Regions from separate parts of the Kribbella sp. NPDC055071 genome, predicted to be linked through region 4. Evidence: riboswitches for the same ligand, from Rfam matches in the RefSeq annotation. Region 4 holds a riboswitch; each other region holds the start of a gene.
The links. A riboswitch is a leader RNA that binds a small molecule or an ion and turns the genes downstream of it on or off. The one in region 4 is predicted to bind cobalamin.
Positions count from the first base shown of each region.

Region 1: another riboswitch for cobalamin. It lies ahead of ACWF4Z_RS01940 (CbtB domain-containing protein); the one in region 4 lies ahead of ACWF4Z_RS15580 (ABC transporter substrate-binding protein).
Region 2: another riboswitch for cobalamin. It lies ahead of ACWF4Z_RS07835 (ribonucleoside-diphosphate reductase subunit alpha); the one in region 4 lies ahead of ACWF4Z_RS15580 (ABC transporter substrate-binding protein).
Region 3: another riboswitch for cobalamin. It lies ahead of cobN (cobaltochelatase subunit CobN); the one in region 4 lies ahead of ACWF4Z_RS15580 (ABC transporter substrate-binding protein).

Region 1 is NZ_JBSGUS010000001.1:405,693-409,328, reverse strand. It holds gene ACWF4Z_RS01950 ((2Fe-2S)-binding protein) at 1-613, opposite strand, end outside; gene ACWF4Z_RS01945 (CbtA family protein) at 610-1,470, opposite strand; gene ACWF4Z_RS01940 (CbtB domain-containing protein) at 1,470-1,685, opposite strand; cobalamin riboswitch at 1,726-1,872, opposite strand; gene ACWF4Z_RS01935 (beta-class carbonic anhydrase) at 1,989-2,483, shown strand; gene ACWF4Z_RS01930 (hypothetical protein) at 2,485-3,636, opposite strand, start outside.
Region 2 is NZ_JBSGUS010000003.1:256,107-259,742, forward strand. It holds gene ACWF4Z_RS07835 (ribonucleoside-diphosphate reductase subunit alpha) at 1-1,226, opposite strand, end outside; cobalamin riboswitch at 1,369-1,524, opposite strand; gene ACWF4Z_RS07840 (DinB family protein) at 1,627-2,247, opposite strand; gene ACWF4Z_RS07845 (Fic family protein) at 2,319-3,605, opposite strand.
Region 3 is NZ_JBSGUS010000005.1:349,572-353,207, reverse strand. It holds gene cobN (cobaltochelatase subunit CobN) at 1-1,507, opposite strand, end outside; cobalamin riboswitch at 1,544-1,680, opposite strand; partial or broken gene ACWF4Z_RS12005 (SRPBCC domain-containing protein) at 1,803-2,141, opposite strand; gene ACWF4Z_RS12000 (DUF3500 domain-containing protein) at 2,217-3,185, opposite strand; gene ACWF4Z_RS11995 (phosphoglycerate mutase family protein) at 3,176-3,636, opposite strand, start outside.
Region 4 is NZ_JBSGUS010000008.1:108,824-112,459, forward strand. It holds gene ACWF4Z_RS15570 (FecCD family ABC transporter permease) at 1-134, opposite strand, end outside; gene ACWF4Z_RS15575 (FecCD family ABC transporter permease) at 131-1,120, opposite strand; gene ACWF4Z_RS15580 (ABC transporter substrate-binding protein) at 1,117-2,139, opposite strand; cobalamin riboswitch at 2,169-2,352, opposite strand; gene ACWF4Z_RS15585 (hypothetical protein) at 2,383-3,363, opposite strand; gene ACWF4Z_RS15590 (thiamine pyrophosphate-dependent enzyme) at 3,375-3,636, opposite strand, start outside.

The sequences.
Region 1 (3,636 bases), on a different contig from region 4:
CGGCGGTGTAGGCCTCGCGCAGAGCGGGGTGGGTCAGGAGCTGGGCGGCGAGGGTGTGGGCTCGTTCGGAGAGGTGAGGCGCCGCATTCGTGAGCGCTGTCGCGGCGCCGTTGATGGCCGAGGCGACGTTCCCCCACAGGATGGGTTCGGAGACGCCGTACGGCTTGGTCGCCTCGGCCAAGGCCGGGATCGGGCCGTCGATCAGCTCGCTGCTGAGGTCGCGATCGCTCGTCAGACTTGGCAGTGACAGGGGAAACGCTCCTCCGAGGACGGGTTGCCACCACGCCGTTTCCAAGGTGACGGATCGGACTCCCCCGTCGAGGACCGCGGTGCCAAACGCCGGTGAGATGAGGCGCGCGACCAGGCCCAGGTGCGTGATCGACGCGGCCACGCGTACTTCGATTGCCGCAGGCAACTGACCGCTCACGGCAGCGAGGTACTCGCGGGTGGCCGTGACGCGGTCCTGCAGTACGGCGGGATCGTCGACCAGCTCGATCATGCTTCGCCAAGGCGGGACCGGCGCCGATCCGGGTGCGTGTTCTTCGATCGCGAAGAACGGACCGAGGGCCGCGAGCTGGTTCAGCAGCGCGGCCTTCGGTGGCGTGTTGGTCATACGGTACTGACGGGCTGCGCCTCATCAGCAGAGCGCTGCGAGCCCGGGTGGAGCAGGCGGTCGGCCAGCGGGCCGAAGACCAGGCCGATGGCCGCCCACAGGATGAGCTGGGCGCCGACCGAGTACAAGCGGAACGAGTACAGGCTGTCCGCATCGAATCCCGGGTAGACGATCGTGCCCTTGGGGTCGGTCAGCGGCAGCGGAGTCTCGGTGGCGTGCTTGCCGTACTCCTCGACGTTCGCGGCCAAGTGCCCGACCGAGGGCAGCACCGCCATCAGAACGCCGATGATCACCGCGTAGGCCGCGATGGCGAGGAGTGTCGCGTTCCAGTTCCCGAACCGCGGCTTCAGGTACTTGCCGAGGATCACCGCGCCGACCAGCAGCACAATCGAGCACGCGACCATCGCCAGGTACAGGTTGCCGCGGTCGTGGATCGTGTCCTCGTGGCCGATCGAGGGCGGATTGGCCGGATACTTCAGGAACGGCACGAAGTAGATCCCGAGGAACCCGGCCAGCGCGACCAGCATCGCGAGCGTGCGCGGCCGGAGGTTCCCGACCCGGCCCAGGCAAATGGCGTACGCCACCGCGAACAGCGCACCCATGGCGATACCGAACAGCACGATGCCCACGCCGATGCCGATGTTCGCCTGGAGGGTACGGCTGAAGATCTCCGGACCGGCGGCCTCGACCGGGAGCCCGGCCGCCTTGTCCAGTGCCTCTTGGGCAGCGTCGCGCCCGCTCTCGTAGTCGATCGCGGCCTGGATCTGCGGCTCAGCGAAGATCCGCGCGAACACGAACGCGAGCAGCCCGCCCACTGCGCCGGCGATCACGCCGCGCAGGATCAGTTTCTTTTCCATCAGTGGCAGGGGAAGCCGAGGAAGTGCCGACCGTCGTGGACGAACTCGTGGATGTGCATGTCCTTGCCGAAGATCGAGTACGCGCCCTGGTCCACACCGATGAAGTAGTAGACGAGCAGCGCCAGGACCGCGGTGCTGACCAGCCACACCACAGCCTTCGAGATCGGTACGACGACCGGGGTCGACACCGTGGTGGGAGCAGACAGATTGCTCACGAGCAGAGCCTCCTTCTAGGGGATCGTGCGTCCCGCAACCAATGGAGCGTCGTGACGGCCAAGTATCTGACTCACCGGCAGCATGCTGCGACCGGCACACAGTGGCGCGACCGTGCCGAATTCTCATCGGCTTCCTCACGCCGTCACTACCTCCGGAGAGTACGGAAGCGGTCCGGACACGTCAATCAGGCGACACGCCGGACCGCGTCACACCTCCAGGTGATCACTCAGTGAGACTCCGCCGCGACATCGCGCGGAAAAGCTACCGTGTTGATCGACTTACTTCTCTATCAGGAGGACCCGATGAGCGTCACAGACGAGTTGCTCGAGAACGCCGCACGGTACGCCGAGAGCTTCGACAAGGGATCCCTGCCACTCCCCCCGGCCAAGCACGTGGCCGTCCTCGCGTGCATGGATGCGCGCCTCAACCCCTACGGTCTCCTGGGCCTGTCCGAGGGCGACGCCCACGTCATCCGGAACGCCGGTGGCGTCGTCACCGCCGACGAACGCCGCAGCCTGGCCATCAGCCAGCGCCTGCTGGGCACCCAGGAGATCATCCTGATCCACCACACCGACTGCGGGATGCTCACGTTCACCGACGACGAGTTCAAGGCGTCGATCGAATCCGAGGTCGGGCAGAAGCCGGACTGGGCCGCCGAAGCCTTCCCCGACCTGGAAGCCGACGTCCGCCAGTCCATCCGCCGGATCACGACCGACCCGTTCATCCCCAACAAGTCCTCGGTCCGAGGCTTCATCTACGACGTCACCACCGGAGCCCTCGACGAGGTCAAGGCATAGCTCAGGAAAGCGCTTCGAGGGTGTCGTCGACGAGGAGGTACGAGGCGCTCGTAGTCAGTGAAGCGTTGTCGGCCTCGAAGTCGTCGGTGAGGTTTCGCCTGGTGACTTGGGCGGTCCACAAGAGTGCGTAGCCGGCGTCGGACAGGGTCTGGGCCAGCTCTCTGCGCATGACCAGAGCGCCGACGGTGGTGATGCCGGCGGTTGGGTCCAGCACGGCTGGGCCTGAAGGGTCTGTCCAGGTGAAGTCCTGACCGCGGTTCAGGTTCAGCACATTGAAGAGGAGTTGAGTGGGAACGTAGCCGGAGACGTTGTCGGTGTTGTCTCGGGTTGTTCCGGTGCCGGTGTAGTGGCTGTAAGGGAGTTCGACGGTGAACGGGAGCTCGTAGGGCTCGTTGGACTGGCCGCTGGCGAGGTCCCAGTCCGGCGAAGCCGGGTGGGTCGCGAGGAGGCGGTTGACGATGGTGGTGTGCTCAGGCATCCGGCCGCCGTCATAGTCCTGCCCCTCGGCCCACGCGCGAACGGCGGGAATGTCCCCGACGGCGACGAGATACGAGCGGAGTTGCATCGTCACGTTGACCGCCGGTACGCCGGACGCGGCGACCTCAGGCGGCAGTTCTTGGGTCCAGTTGTCATACCGAACGAGCGAGAGCCAGCGATCCCCATCGGGACCGGTCAGGCTGATCAGCTCCAGCGGATCCGGCAGACCGTCCATGACGGCCGCGACTGGCGCGAACCAGGTCGGCTGGTCGAGCGCGTCCCGACCCTCACGGACCAGCACGGTCGGATCGATGTCCCGGCCGATGACCTCGACAGCGGAGTGGAACGGAACCGCTTGGTTGTCCCACCGGACCTGAAGCCGAAGGTTGTCGGCGAGCCGGGCCAGGACGTCGTACAGGCCGATCCACTGATACTTCTTGCCGTACCGCTCGACTCCGCCGCGCCGATGACCGTCCAGCTCGGCGAACAGCTCAGGTGTCCACCCCAGCTGGAGAACCCGGGCGAGGATGAACCGCTCGGCCTCGCCGACCAGACTCGCCGGATCGTCGACCGCAAACTCGTCCAAGGCCGGTTCCAGGATGTGACGGCCGAAGTCGCCCGATTCCAACGAATCCCCGACCGACGAGTAGGGATCGCCCGGCGGCTCACCGAGCTC
Region 2 (3,636 bases), on a different contig from region 4:
GTGCCGCGGATGTGCGCACCGATGCCGCGGACCGGAGTCCAGTCGTTGCCGAGTCCACCGGAGTACTTCGCGAGCAGTGCGTTGTTGCGGATGCCGTTGAAGATGCCGGACAGATCGTCCTCGACCGTGGTGAGGAAGCACGACGACAGCTGCGGTCGCGTCGTACCGGCGTTGAACAGCGTCGGCGTCGACGACATGAAGCGGAACGAGCTGAGCAGCTCGTAGAACTGGATCGCGCGTGCCTCCCGGTCGTCCTCGCGTAGTGCCATCCCCATCGCGACGCGGAGGAAGAACGCCTGCGGGAGCTCGAACCGGACCTTGTCGATGTGGAGCAGGTAGCGGTCGTAGAGCGTCTGCAGGGCGAGGAAGGTGAAGTTCAGGTCGCGCTCGGGGCGGATCGCGGCGGCGAGCCGGTCCAGGTCGAACGTCGCGAGCTCGGGGTCCAGGTGCCCAGCCTCGACACCGACCTGGATGTAGCGCGGGAAGTAGTCGACGTACGCCTCGGTCATGTCGGCCTGGCTGGCCTGCCGAGCCTCGCCGTGCACGCGGCCGAGGGCCTCGCGCCGGATCTGGTCCTGCAGCAGCCGGGAGGCTGCGAAGCTGTACTGCGGCTCGGTCTCGACGTACGACCGGGCGGCCATCACGAGCGCGAGCTCGACCTCGTGCTGCGCGATGCCGTCGTAGCAGGAGCCGAGGGTCTCGTTCAGGATCAGCTCGGGGTCGACCGAGTCGAGGCCCTCCGCCGCCTCGCCGACAATGACGCGCAACCGGTCGACGTCGAGCGGCGTCCGGGTGCCGTCGGCCGCGCGGACGGTCAGCGCCGGCTTCTCGGTGATGCCGGCCGGATCGGCTGGGGTGCGGGCCTTGGTCCGCTCCTCGCGGTACAGGACATATGCACGGGCGACCTGATGCTCACCGGCACGCATGAGCGCCAGCTCGACCTGGTCCTGGATGTCCTCGACCTGGACGCTGCGACGGGCGTCGCCGCGGCTGGTCAGGGCACCCACGACCCGGCCGGTCAGGTCGGCGACCAGGTCACGGACACGGTGGGTGGCGCCGGCCTCGGCGCCCTCGACGGCGAGGAACGCCTTGCTCATGGCGACCGAGATCTTGGTCGGGTCGAACGGGGTGCTGCTGCCGTCGCGGCGGACGACGGTCAGCTCGGTCGACAGGTCTGCCCAGGAATCCGGGCCGGCCTGATCGGCGGCACGGGAGGACGAAGCGATGGTCACAGGTGCTCTCTCCACGGAAGTCACGGAGGTCCTCGACCAGTGCGCGGGCAGGCGCACGGCGTCACGGCCGAACCGGCCGGGAACACTGCCGTCACGCCCTGCGACCCACCCGCGAGGTCTCGGACCGCGCGCACCGGCGGTGCGCGCGCCGGTGGCAGGTATCCGGACTCGCGGAGGGTCTCCGCTCACCGTTGCGGGGCAGCTCCGGAGTTTCACCGGATTCCCCTGTTGCCTCGGAATGACCCACATGTTGTGGTGCCGACCACTCCGAACCACCAGCACTAGTGATGCTAGGACCTCGCGCCGACAATTCCCGGCATCGCCACGCCGAGCCGCGCGTGTCGCGGCGTGTCGCGCCGCCGGTCGGTCCAGGGGTCGCTCCTGGGGCGGGTCCTCACGCGGCGACCGCATACAGATCCTGCAGCGTCATGATCTCCGAGCCGTGATGAATCAGCTCGCGATTCAGCCTGAGGACGACGTGCCCGAACGGCTCGCCCGCGTCCAACTCGGTCGCCTGGCTGAGGCCGACCGTCATCGCCTGATCCTCGTCGAGGGCGGCGATCGATTCCTGCCACGCATCGACCCAATGGGTCAGCCAGGCGACCGCATCCCGCGCGTTGCCGTGCAGCGTGATGTCGGCACGTCCCTGCCGGCTGGCGCCGAAGGTCCACTCCCAGCGCTCGAAGAAGGTCTCGGTCAGGTGGGCGATCAGCCAGGCGATCGTGCGAGGACCGCGATGGTCCGGTTCGTCCGGCCACTGCGCCACCCACTCGCCGGTCCCCAGTGATCGGAACCGGCCGGCGTATTGCCGTCGTACGACGGTCAGGGCCTCGCTGCTCGGACGCCAGAAGTACTGCTCGTCGGTCAGTTGGGCGAGTCGACCGGACAACACCATCCAGCTGAAGCCGAGCTGGCCGCGCACCATCGCCATCGCGGATGGGCGGTGCAGGATGTCCCAGTCGAACGGCTCCGGCATCACGGTCCTCACGCTCCCCGTCTCAATGATTGAGCTCACCGTCCGGGCGTCCCTATTTGGCGACGCGATCGAACATGTGTTCGAATCATGTCCTGACGGGAAGGGGAAAGTCAATGCGGATGGTGTGTTGGTTCTGGCCTCGACGGGACTGGTCTGCTAGGCGGTTCGATGCGCGTATCGGCGGCCGGGCTGGCGAAGCGGCGTTCGAGCAGGGTGAAGGCGTCGATCAGCTCGGGGGCTTCGTAGACACGGTTGCGGCGCCCGTCGGTGACTTCGCGCAGGACCCTCGTTTCGACCAATCGCGCAAGCCCTTGGTTGGCGGCTTGCTGAGATCGGTCGATGAGCTGCGCGGCGGCCGCGAGCGTCAGTACGGGCGCCGCCGGCAGCGACTCGATCAGCAGGTCGACCGCGGATCCGGCCCGGACTGGAGCCGCTCGGTCGCGCCACGCGGTCTTGAGATCGGTCGCGGTCTGTTCGAAGCGGGCCGCCTCCGCGGTGGCGTGGCTGCAGGCCATGGCGAACAACCGGAGCCACGGATTCGCGGCCGTGCGGGCCTTGGTCGTGGTCGGGCGTCCGACGTACCGGAAGGCGGTGAGTGCCTCGACGTACTGCGCGGCGTGGGTGGCGAGCGACAGCGACACCGGTGGCACGGTTCGTGAGACGAGTCCGTCGGCCCGCAGGATCATGTGGATCAGGGCACGCCCGGTCCGACCGTTGCCATCGGCAAATGGATGGATGGTCTCGATCTGCGCGTGGGCGATCGCGGTCTTGGCGAGCACGGGCAGCGGGGACTGGCGGACGAACGTCATCAGGTCGGTCAGGAGGTCAGGGACCAGCTGGGCCGGCGGTGGGACGTAGTACGCCTCGGCGGGAGAGCGGCCACCGATCCAGTTCTGCAGGTAGCGGACCTTCCCACCGAACTCTGGTGTCGGGGACTGTGCCATCAGCCGGCGGTGCGCCTCGAGCAAGTGGTCGAGCTCGAGCTTGTCGCCGGCCTGGACGGACTCCGTCACCCACGTCATCGCGTCGACCGCGCCGAGCACCTCCTCGGCGGTTAGATCACCAGGCCCGCTGGTGGTGCGATCGCGGAGTACGTCGGCCTTGAGTAGTCGGCGCGCGCCGACCACGAGACCCTCGATCTGCGACGACCCGACGGCTTCGGCGCGCAGGAGGAGCCGCGCGAGCGCCTCGCTGTTCGTCAGGACCGCGGCGGTCGCGTCCAGCCGGGCCAGATCGCCGGCGGCGTCTTCCAGCGCGGCGAGGACGTCGTCGCTCAGGTCGAACTCGCGGCCGACGAGTGGGTCCGGGAAGTACAGCTCGTACGACCCGCCCAGCCGCTCCGCCCGGGTGAACCCGTCCGGGTGCCCAGGCCACCGATGCAACTCGACCCGTGCCATACCCTTATTCAAGCTTAGTTCTCAACCTTGA
Region 3 (3,636 bases), on a different contig from region 4:
AGTGATGCGACGGGGCCATGTCCGGATCGTGGTAGATCGCGACCGGGTTCTCACCGAAACCACGCGGCGGCTGGATCATCAGTACGACGTTCCCGAAACGCAAGGCCGCCAGGGCGATGGCTCCGGTGGGATCGACGTACAGCGAGCCAGGCGGCTCACCCCAGGCCTCGATCATTGCCGTCCGCAACGACTCAGGCGTCTCGCCGAGCCAGCGCGCGTACGTCGACAGCGGCACCTTCGCGACCGCGTTCTCCAACTGCTCGTCGGTCAGCCAGTCGACGTCGTGTCCGCCGGTCGCGATCAGCCGGTGGATCAGACCGTCGGCGCCCTCGGCACCTTGCAGCTCACTCAGGTCGAGCCCGCCGAGGTCGTACCCGGCCTGCTCCAACTGCCCGAGCAGGACCACGGCCGAGGCCGGAGTGTCCAGCCCGACCGCGTTCCCGATCCGGGCGTGCTTGGTCGGGTACGACGACAACATCAGCGCGAGCCGCTTCTCCGCCGCCGGGACGTGCCGCAGCCGGGCATGCGCGACCGCGATCCCGGCCAGCCGCGCGCATCGTTCGGGATCCGGCGCATAGCGGGCCAGGCCGTCGGCGTCGTACGACTTGAACGAGAACGGGATCGTGATCAGCCGACCGTCGAACTCCGGGATCGCGACCTGCGTCGCCGCGTCCATCGGACTCAGCGCAGCGTCGCTCTCCAACCACTGATCGCGGGTCGAGGTCAGCGCGAGGCCCTGGAGCAGCGGAATGTCGAGCGAGGCCAGCGCGCCGGCGTCCCATGCGTCGTCAGCACCGCCGGCGCTCGCGGTGGCCGCGACGGATCCACCGGCGGCGAGCAGTGTCGTGACCAGGACGTCGCAGCGACGCAGCAGGTCGAACAAGTCGGCGTTGTCGGCACTAGCCGGATCCAGGCCGCGCAGAGTCCCGCAGTACACGGGCAGGGGCTGTGCTCCGGCCGCCTCGACCGCGGCCGCGAGCGCGTCGACGAACGCGGTGTTGCCGGAGATCTCGTGCGCGCGGTAGTAGACGATCCCCACGACCGGCCGGTCGTCCTCGACGTACGTCCCGCGCACGCCGTACGCCGGGAGCGCGCGCGGCGGATCGAATTCGTCGCCGGTCAGGAGCAGCGTGTCGCGGAGGAATCCGGCCAGGTTGCGCAGGTTGTCGGCGCCGCCCTCGCGGAGATAGGCCAATGCCTCGGTCACTGCACCCGCGGGCACGGTCGACAGCGACATCAGCTCGGCATCCGGGGCGGCCTCACCGCTCACCACGACGGCCGGCTTGCCGGACGCGACGACCGCGTCGAGGCCGTCCTCCCATGCCCGCCGTCCGCCGAGCAGCCGGACCACCACGATGTCTGCGGCGTTCAGCAGTGGAGTGAGCTCGGCGAGGTCGAGCCGCGCCGGGTTGGCCACAGCCCACCCGGCGTCCGCCGCGGCAGCAGCCAGCAGATCGGTATCGGCGGTCGACAGCAGCAGAAGGTTGGCCAAGGAGTTGGCAGGCATGCGCTACCGGTCCTTCCTCGGGGTATCCACGCCCCGTCCGGAGGTACGACGGCGGCAGTTCCTGACTCCCCCACGCCCACTCCGAGCGCCGAGGTCACAGTGGCGGGACCGTCCCGGACTCACACCGGGTTCCTACACATGCCGTCGATGACCCCGCCGACTCTAGCTGGGCGGAGTACTGGGCGTGCAGGGCGCTCCACGTATCACGGTCCGCGGAGGGCTCGGTGTCGGCGGCGACGGCGGCCAGCGTGTCGAGGTGGAAGTGCCATCCCGCGCCGAACTCCGCGATGGAGTCCTGCTTGACGACGCGGCTGTGCGTGAGGACCAGCCGGGTGCCGTCCTCCACGGGCGTGAGCTCGAGCCGTACGACGCTGTCCGTCGGCTGGGTCGGTCCGCCGTTCCACTCGAACTCGGCGACGTGAGTGGGCTCCCAGACCAGGACCTCACCCGTGATCGGGTACTGCGGGTTGTCATGGAAGACCAGGCTCACCCGCCGCGGACCGATCTCCCCGTCCGCGATCCACCGGCTGAGCCCCTCCTTGGTGGTCAGGTACGCCCAGAGCGTCTCCGCACTCACCGGATACACGCGCTCCAACCGGACGGCACCGGTTGTGATCGTTCCCAGCTCGTTCATGGCTGCCTCCTGTCGGATCATCTCGACAGGAGTGTGTCAGCAGCCACTTACTTAAGTCAAGGCTTATAGACGGGGTCAGCGCGGCATGGCGTAGTGGGCGGCCAGGAGGTCGGTGCCCCAGTCGTTGCGGAGGTCTCGCCAGACGGAGTGGATGTGGTTGGCGTCGTCCTGGGTGTTGTCGTACTCGGCCAGGAAGGTCGGGCCCGCGATCGAGTAGTAGTGGCGGTTGCCGATGCCAGGCTCGGTCGCGCCGGCCCAGGCGAAGGTGAGTCGCTCGATGCCGTGGTCGGTGATGTCCTGCCAGGTCTGCAACCCGATGGGTCCGGCCGCGCGTCCGACGTACTGGCCGATGAGGAGGCTGAGCAACTGCCGCTGCTCCGGGGTCATGTCGCCGTACGCGAGACCCTGGTACAGCAGGTTGGCGTCGGCGACAGGGTCGTGCCGGGTCAGGATGTCGTCGGGCGCGTCCGGCGAGACAATCGCGACCGCTTGCTGATCCGGCGCGAGTGCGTGCAGGAGCTCGAAGCCGAGATCCTGCTCGGCCGCGAGGAAACGCCGTCCGGCCTGCGGTCCGGACCGCACCTCCGCCGGATTCGACCCGAGGAACTGCGGGGTGAACGCGATCGCCCCGTCGACGAGCGTCACATGCAACCCGAGGTGGTGACCGTTCAGCCGCCAGGCCCACGGCTCCGTGCCGGCCGGATCACCGAGCACCCGGAGGAAGTACCGGTCGCCGACGACGGAGCCCTCCCACTCACCGCTCGGCGGCAGCGCCGGGATCTCCCGTACGACGACTTCCGCGTCCAGCACGCCCCAGACATCGCCCGCGCCGCGCTCGCTGCAGCCGATCGCGACCACCCGCTCGGCCAGCTTCTGCTGGGCCGGCGTCAACTCGGTCAGTGCAAGGCCCGGTACGGCGCCCGGCAGGTACGTCCACTGTTGATGGTCCGGGGTCTCGAACGACGCCGTGATCTTGTCCAGCTGGGCGGGCGTAAGACTCCCCAGCAGATCGAGTACCGCTTCCCGGGTCTGCTCTACAACCATGCCGATCGCTCCCGTTCCGTCGGTTCGTACTGGGTCCACTGCTCGAAGGGCCGATCCAGCTTGTACCGGAAATCGGACTGCCGCAGCAGGATGCGTGTTTCGGCGTTTCCTGGATTGCGCAGTGTCTCGAAGAACCGTACCGACCAGTGGAACCAGCGCATGCAGAACAACCGCATCGTGAGCCCGTGCGACACCAGCAACACGTTCTGTGGCGAATCCGGCTGCTCGAAATCGCGGTGCATGGTCTCCAGCAGCGACGACACCCGGTCGTACACGTCCGCACCCGACTCGCCGTGGGTGAACCGGTAGTAGAAGTGCCCGAACGAGTCGCGCAGCTTCTCCTGCGCCTCGATGTCCGCGGTGTCCTGCAGGTTGGCCCAGTCCTGCTCGCGCAGCCGTGGCTCCTCGCGCGGCATCTCGATCAGGTCGTCCAGGCCGAGGGCATCGAGTG
Region 4 (3,636 bases):
AGCGGGATCTTGTAGTCGCCGAGAGTCAACGACACCGCGCCGATGATCAAGGTCAGCAGCCACGCGACCACGGAGATCACGACGCTGCCGGAATCCACCCGCGTGGAGATGGGTCCGACTCTGATCGTCTTCACAGGTCGGCGGTCCTTCGGCGGCGCACCAACGCGATGAAGAGCGGCGCTCCGATCAATGCGGTGACGATCCCGACCTGCAGCTCGGCGGGCCGGACGACCAACCGTCCGAGGACGTCGGCGAGCAGCAGTACGGCGGGCGCCAGCACCATCGACCACGGCAGGATCCAGCGGTAGTCCGTGCCGACGATCGTCCGGGCGACATGCGGTACGGCGAGGCCGAGAAATGCGATCGGTCCGGCGACAGCGGTCGCCGTACCGGCCAGAACGACGACGGCAAGGCCGGCGAGCACCCGCACGAGCATGATCCGCGTTCCGAGCGTCCGCGCCAGCTCGTCGCCCAGCGCAAGCTGGTTGAGCGAGCGCCCGAGCACGAGCGCCAGAACGGTGCCCACGGCAATGAACGGAACCGCCTGGCCGACGATTCCCTGATCGGCCAACGTCAGCGACCCGACCACCCAGAACCGGAACTCGTTCAACGTCGACAGATCGAGCAGGGTGACCGCAGACGTCACCGACCCGAGCAACGCCGAGATCGCGGCGCCGGCCAACGCAAGCTTGACCGGTGTCGCCCCACCCCGACCGATCGCGCCGACGAGGTAGACGACCACTGTCGCCACCAACGCCCCGCCCATCGCGAACCAGACGTACCCGGTCAGGCTGGTCACCCCGAACAGCCCGATCGCGGCCACCACGGCCAGCGCAGCGCCCGCGTTCACGCCGAGGATCCCCGGGTCGGCCAGCGGGTTCCGGGTCACGCCCTGCATCAGCCCACCCGACAGCCCGAGGGCAACGCCGACCAGCAGGCCGGACAGGGTCCGCGGCAGCCGTAGGTACCTGATCACCCGATCGGAATCACTGCCGCTGAAGTCCGCCATCGCCAGGTACACGTCGTGCGGCGCGAACAACTGATTGCCGACAATCAGCGACAAGAGCACCGCAAGTCCCAGCACGACACAGCAGACCAGCAGCCCGGCCGCACGTTTCACTTGACCAGGTCGGGGTGGATGAGCTGCGCGATGTTCTCGGTGCTGTAGGCGCCGCGAACGCCGGCCGAGTGATTGGCGAACAGCCACGGAATCACGCGATGATTGCGGACCGCCTTCAGGTTCGCGTACGCCGGGTTCGCCAGCAGCTTGTCCACATCCGCCTGCGACGAGGCCGGCGTGAGCCCGGCATCACAGCAACCGCTGATCAGCACGTAGTCGGGGTCGCGCTTGATGAACTCCTCGACGCTGATCTTCACGTTCCGCTTGGACGTGAGGTCGGCGAACGCGTTCGTCCCACCCGCCTGCCGGATCAGGACGGTACCGAAGTCGGGACCACCGGACACTGTCATCCCGCCGCCCTCCAGCCCGGGCCGCAGAATCGCGACCGTCGGCCGATCGGCACCCTTCACCTTCTCCGCCACGGCAGCGATCCGCCGCTGCTGGTCGGCGATCACGGCTTCCGCCTTGTCCTCGACGTCGAAGATCCGGCCGAGATCACGCAGATCGGCGTACACGTTGTCCATCGAGACCGTCGCGGGGTCGATCGCCTCGTCGCCCTTGCCATCCGCGGTCGGGCAGAGCGGACTGAAGATCCACGTCCGCACCCCGAGCTCGCTCAGGCTCTTGCGACTGCCGAAGCTCGAATCGCTGCCGGCGGAACTGAAGACGTCGTTGAACCCGGACAACACGAAGTCCGGATCCAGGCTGAGCAACTGCTCGCGGCTCGGCAGGTTCTTGTAGTACTTCGCCTCGGCCTGGGCCGCCGTGTACTCCGGCAGGACCTTGGCATCCAGGTACGCCGTCCCCACGAGCCGATCCGAGATCCCGAGCGCATGCGCCAGCTCGATGGCTGGCTGGTACGCCGCGAACACCCGCTTCGGTGGACCGTCGACGGTGACGTCGATCCCGCAGTTCTTCACGGTGATCGCGCCGGGACCGTTCTCCGCGGTCGCGGCCGGACCACAGGCCGACAGCAAGGACAGGGACAGGACAACAGCGACAACGCGCACAACGGCCATGACGGACCGCTCCTCCAGCACCTCGTGGACGGGTCTGACGCGCCGTGGCCGGTCTCCTGGCTGACGGGTACAGCATCCACCGGTCTGACCTTCCCAGCCGCACGCGGCCAGTGGTCTCCTCAACGGAACGACAGGCGGAAATCCCGATCACAGTGGCGAGGGCCGCTCCGGTATCTCACCGGCTTCCCGAGCACCACGACGCCGCCACAGTAACATCCGCGATTCGATCGCAGGTACGGCTGCTCAGCGGGTGTAGAGCGGAGCCATCGCGAGCGCGAACGACGTCATCAGGTCCACATCGACCGCGCGGGCCGGGAGCGGGACCAGCTCGATCAGCTTGTCGTCGCCGACCCGGATCGTGGTGCGGCCGGTGGCGATGTCGACGTACCCCTCGTCACCCAGCGGGATCGGCTGGGAGGTCTTGGCGGCGCGGATCGGCGCCATCAGCGCTTCCGCCTTCCGGGTACGTCGTACCGAGGTCGACAGCACGCTGTCCGCGGTGACCCACCCGCAGACCAGGTCACCGGGCCGGCTCTCGCCGTCACGGCGAGCTGTCGCCGGAGCGCCCATCACCTTCTCGGCGAGGGACGACCCACGCTCGCAATCCGACTGCAGGATGTCCGGCCGCGGGTCGGGCAAGCCGGGCGCCTGCTTGGCGACGTCCTGACCCAGTACGACGTACTTCGCCAGCGTCGCCTGCGGTCCGATGACCCGGTACAAGCGCCCTTGCAGCAGGAACACCACGAACGTGCTCGTCCCGTATCCGGCCTCGCCCACGAGCGCAGGCTTGGCCGGCTCAGCCTTCGTGGCCGTGTAGGCCTTCAGGGTTGAGGTGAGTGTCGATTTGGTTGCCGGGAGCACCGAAGTCTCGACCTTGAGGACCGGGCCACCGGCCTTGGTGCTGAGCGCGAGCTGACAGACGTCGTACGTCGGCAACCCGAAGTCGGCCGGAAGCTGCGCGGGCTCGATCTGCACCGTCGCAACGGCGAGCGTCGACTGCACGAGCGTCGGGTCCATCCGCACACACAACGTGTCGGCGACCTTCGACCCGCTGGGGGTCTCCGAGGGCGTGGCCGACGGCGTTGGCGTGGGGATGTCCGACGGTGTCTGCGAGCTCACCGAGACGAGCGGCGGCACGTTGGGAGCGTTCTCCTGACCGGGGCCGCTGCATCCCGCCAGCACCGCGGCAACCCCGATGAGCCCTACTACCGAACGCATGCGCATGGTCACCCACACTACTCAAAGCTTTCGAGGAACTCCTTGCTCTTCGCGATCGCGAACCCCCAGCCCTGGCTCACCGTCACCTGCGGCGGCACCGACACCTCGTCGGGATTCGTCAGTACGTCGAGGAGCACGGGCCCGGGCGTCGCGAACGCCTGCTGCACCGCTGCTTCCACCTCGTCCGGCTTCTCCACCCGGATCCCGGTCAGCCCGATCGCCGTCGCGACCGCGGCGAAGTCCGGATTCGCGAGCTTGGTCCCGTACTCCGGCAGCCCG